One region of the Sodalis sp. RH19 genome, then DNA from elsewhere that is predicted to be linked to it. Evidence: predicted binding sites of a transcription regulator. Region 1 holds the regulator's gene; the other holds the start of a gene.
The links. Region 1 encodes PurR, which represses purine synthesis genes. Its sites were predicted from a motif close to CANGCAAACGTTTGCNTG; they were not measured.

Region 1 (2,204 bases):
GAGAGCAATTCATGGACGATACGGTACCAATCATTATCATGAAAGCTCAGGTCTTCAACGCACGAGGAACTCATAGCTTCTCCATCACCTTTCTTCTGCAGTGCCCCGTCAGGAAAAGCACTCACCATGCCTGCGGGCTTTATAAGAATCCACGGTTATCCGTGGTGTCTGAAGTATCACCATCAACAGAGGAATATAAAGTAAACCTTAGACTGCGACTTAGCCGGGCGCTTTATAAAAGGGTGATGTCATGTTGGAAAACACGACATACTTTTATACAAATTTATTAGACAACTCGTTATAATTGTTAACGATATTGAGTATAAGCCTGCATTTTAATTTAGACAATAGCTAACGCGCTAATGTATTTCCCATTATAACTTAATGATTTCTCTCTGAAACAATAACTCTTTGCACAGAGATCATTATATGAAAAATCTTGTGTCCGAGGCGGACGGCGCTTTACATAGCAACAGACCCTGGAGGCGCCAGCCCGTTGCCCGGGCCTGGCGCGTGGCCTTAAGCGGGGAAGGGACCGTCTGCGACCGAACGGCGTTCAATCAGCGACGGATGGACTTCGATGGTTTTGGCGTTCTCGCGTTTGCTGGTAATCCTATCGAGCAGCATGGTAAGCGCCGCCTCGCCCAAATCCTCTTTAGGCTGATGGATGGTGGTCAGCGCCGGGCTGAAAAAGCACGAATTGCGCACGTTGTCGTAGCCGATGATAGAAATATCCTCGGGTACGCTCAGGCCCATTTCATTAATGGCGCACAGTGCGCCCATGGCCATAATGTCGCCGCCGCAGAAGACCGCGGTGGGACGCGGCGTTTGCGCCAGGATTTGTTTCATCGCCAGGTAGCCGGATTCAGGCTCGAAATTGCCTTGCACAATCCAGCGGTCGTTTAACGGGATGCCGGCCTCCGCCATGGCATGCAGATAGCCGCGGTGGCGGCCGCCGCCGGTGTTGCGCGCCAGCTGTCCGGGAATGGCGCCGATGGCGCGATGGCCGCGTTTAAGCAAATATTGCGTCGCCATATAACCGCCGGCAAAGGCGTTATCGATAATGGTGTCGGTAAAATCACGGCGGGCCTCACCCCAATCCATGACCACCATGGGGATATGCTGATATTCCTCAAGCATATCCAGCAGCGTTTCGGGATACTCGGCGCACATCACCAGCAGGCCGTCGACGCGCTTTTGCGCCAGCATCGCCAGATAGGCGCGCTGTTTTTCGAGATCATTGTGCGAATTGCACAATATCAAGGTATAACCGCGAGCAAAGCAATGGTGCTCAATCGCCTCGATAATTTCGGCGAAATAGGGCGCCTCGCTGGTGCTGGCGAGCAGGCCGATGGACTTGGTGCGATTGACCTTCAGGCTGCGCGCCACGGCGCTGGGTGAATAATGCAGTTGTTTAATGGCGTCCAGCACGGCAATTTGAGTGTCTTGCGCAACAAAACGGGTTTTATTGATCACATGCGAAACGGTGGTTGTCGATACATTAGCGCGTTTTGCCACATCTTTAATGGTTGCCATGCCTTTGATACTCCCGTACGCCCTGGCTGGAATAATGTCTGTCGAAGGCGCAAGCACTTTCCGACGCTGTGGAATTAACCGTTAATTTTCGTTCATCCCGCGCCAAAGTGAAAGTGTTAAATGTGGCGGCTACAGGTTGGGAGCAAGCTTTTTCATCGCTGTTATGGCAAACTGACGATAACTGCTCTGCGGGCCGGTGGATAAGGCCGGCGCCCTGGTTTACGTTAAGGAGATAGAATGGACAGCGATTTAAAAATGTCGTTACTGACCACGGTGTTCTCGCTGCTGGTGATTATTGTCTTCAGCTTTACCGCCGTCATGAACTGACACCCTCTCGGTTCAGATATAAAAAAGAGGAGCCTTGGCTCCTCTTTTTTTCCAGCGCGCCTTCAGCGGATATTTTTCGGCGTGACCACCCGGCGGGCGCCCACGTAATGATCCTGCCAATAATCCTCACTCAGATAGCTGATACGGATATCGCTGCCGGTGCGGGGCGACTGGATAAAGCGACCATTGCCAAGATAGACGCCGACGTGATCCGCCGCGCCGCGATTGGAAATATGGAAAAAGACCAGGTCGCCGCTTTCCAGCTCGTCTTTCTTAACCGGCGCTGCGTCGCGCAGGTGGTACATTTCGTTGGCGGTGCGCGGCATATGGATGCGTACCAC
Region 2 (2,204 bases), 1.4 Mb from region 1:
GCCGCGACCCGTGCCGGCATTCTTTCCTGCCGGCAGGCGTCGATCACCGCCTGCAGATTGCTGCCCTCGCCCGAGATCAGCACCACCAGCTTTTTCATTAACGGATAATGACCCGTTCGCCGCCGGCCAGCGCCTGGATCTCGCCCAGCTTCCAGGCGGTCTCGCCCAGGCCAGCCAGCAACGACAGCGCCCGATCGGCGCTGTGCGCAGGCACCACGACAATCATGCCGACGCCGCAGTTAAAGGTGCGGTACATTTCATGGCGGCTGACGTTGCCGGCCTGCTGCAGCCAGCCGAATACCGCCGGCCATTGCCAACTGCCCTCGTCGATGACCGCCTGCGTGTCCGCCGGCAATACCCGGGGGATGTTTTCCCAAAAACCGCCGCCGGTGAGGTGGGCGATGGCGTGGATCTCGGTTTGCGCGATAAGCTCCAGCAGCGCCTTAACATAAATGCGCGTCGGCTCAAGCAGGTGATCGGCCAGGGGCTTGCCGTCCAGTTGGGTGGTGAGCGGGTCGGTCTGGCTGAACTCAAGGATCTTACGCACCAGGGAATACCCGTTGGAGTGCGGGCCGCTTGAGGCCAGGGCCAGCAGAGTATCACCGGCCTGTACCTTGCTGCCATCGATGATTTCCGATTTTTCCACCACGCCGACGCAAAAACCCGCCACGTCATAATCCTCGCCATGATACATGCCGGGCATTTCCGCCGTTTCGCCGCCGACCAGGGCGCAGCCGGACTGTTTACAGCCTTCGGCAATGCCGGTAATCACCGCCGCCGCGGTATCCACATCCAGTTTGCCGGTGGCGAAATAGTCCAGGAAGAACAGCGGCTCGGCGCCCTGCACCACCAGATCGTTGACACACATCGCCACCAGATCGATGCCGATGGTATCGTGACGTTTTAAATCCATCGCCAGACGCAGCTTGGTGCCGACGCCGTCGGTGCCGGATACCAGGATGGGTTCGCGGTATTTCTGCGGCAGGGCGCATAGCGCGCCGAACCCACCCAGCCCGCCCATGACTTCCGGACGTTTTGTCTGTTTCACCACACCTTTGATGCGGTCTACTAAGGCGTTGCCGGCATCAATATCCACGCCTGCGTCTTTATAGCTGAGAGAGGTTTTATCGGTCACTGCAAGATCCCCACGGAGATGGTATGTTGGCTTGTATTCTGGCGCAGGCAATTCTAACAGCGTGGGCAATCGTTTGCGAGTGGTGATGTCAAACGCCCTCCCGGCTTTTGTTGTCCAGCCTTTATTTCGCTTAACGGTTGATCAGGATCAGCTATTTTCGTATGGCGCAGTAAATAAAAGGGGTTATAATCTCGCGATTTTTTTGCGCAATTAATGCTACTTGGGGAGAATAATGATGAAGATCGTTGAGGTAAAGCACCCGCTTGTGAAACATAAATTAGGTTTGATGCGTGAAAATGATATCAGCACCAAGCGTTTTCGTGAATTGGCCTCTGAAGTGGGAAGTTTACTGACCTACGTAGCAACCGCCGATCTGGAAACTGAAAAGGTCACCATCGAGGGATGGTGCGGTCCGGTGGAAATTGAACAAATCAAGGGCAAGAAGATCACCGTGGTGCCTATCCTGCGCGCGGGCCTGGGCATGATGGACGGCGTGCTGGAAAACGTGCCCAGCGCGCGTATCAGCGTGGTCGGCATGTATCGCGATGAAACCACCCTGGAGCCGGTGCCTTATTTCCAGAAGCTGGCCTCGAGCATCGACGAGCGCATGGCGCTGGTGGTCGATCCGATGCTGGCCACCGGCGGCTCGATGATCGCCACCATCGACCTACTGAAGAAGGCTGGCTGCAAGAGTATCAAGATATTGGTCCTGGTGGCGGCGCCCGAAGGTATCGCGGCGCTGGAAAAAGCCCATCCCGACGTCGAGCTGTATACCGCGGCCATCGACAAGGGGCTTAACGAGCACGGCTATATTATGCCGGGCCTCGGCGATGCGGGCGATAAACTCTTTGGCACCAAATAAAATCAAGCCGGCCGGCAGGCCGGCTTTTTTTTGCTTCTCACTTTAAGGAAACTCAACATGACCCGTCGCGCCATCGGTGTTGATGAACGCCCGCCACTACTGCAAACCATCCCGCTCAGCTTTCAGCATCTGTTCGCCATGTTCGGCGCCACGGTGCTGGTGCCGATTTTATTTAAAATCAATCCGGCCACCGTCCTGCTGTTTAAC

Region 2: purM (phosphoribosylformylglycinamidine cyclo-ligase) is a predicted target of PurR. The motif match lies at 1,198-1,215, and genes of this name have one in related genera.

The regions. Positions count from the first base shown of each region.
Region 1 covers NZ_CP178734.1:1,791,118-1,793,321, forward strand. Annotated here, with positions in the region: gene cfa (cyclopropane fatty acyl phospholipid synthase) at 1-74, opposite strand, end outside; gene purR (HTH-type transcriptional repressor PurR) at 520-1,536, opposite strand; gene ACL2XF_RS08040 (YnhF family membrane protein) at 1,774-1,863, shown strand; gene ACL2XF_RS08045 (NlpC/P60 family protein) at 1,926-2,204, opposite strand, start outside.
Region 2 covers NZ_CP178734.1:397,870-400,073, forward strand. Annotated here, with positions in the region: gene purN (phosphoribosylglycinamide formyltransferase) at 1-98, opposite strand, end outside; gene purM (phosphoribosylformylglycinamidine cyclo-ligase) at 98-1,135, opposite strand; gene upp (uracil phosphoribosyltransferase) at 1,371-1,997, shown strand; gene uraA (uracil permease) at 2,055-2,204, shown strand, end outside.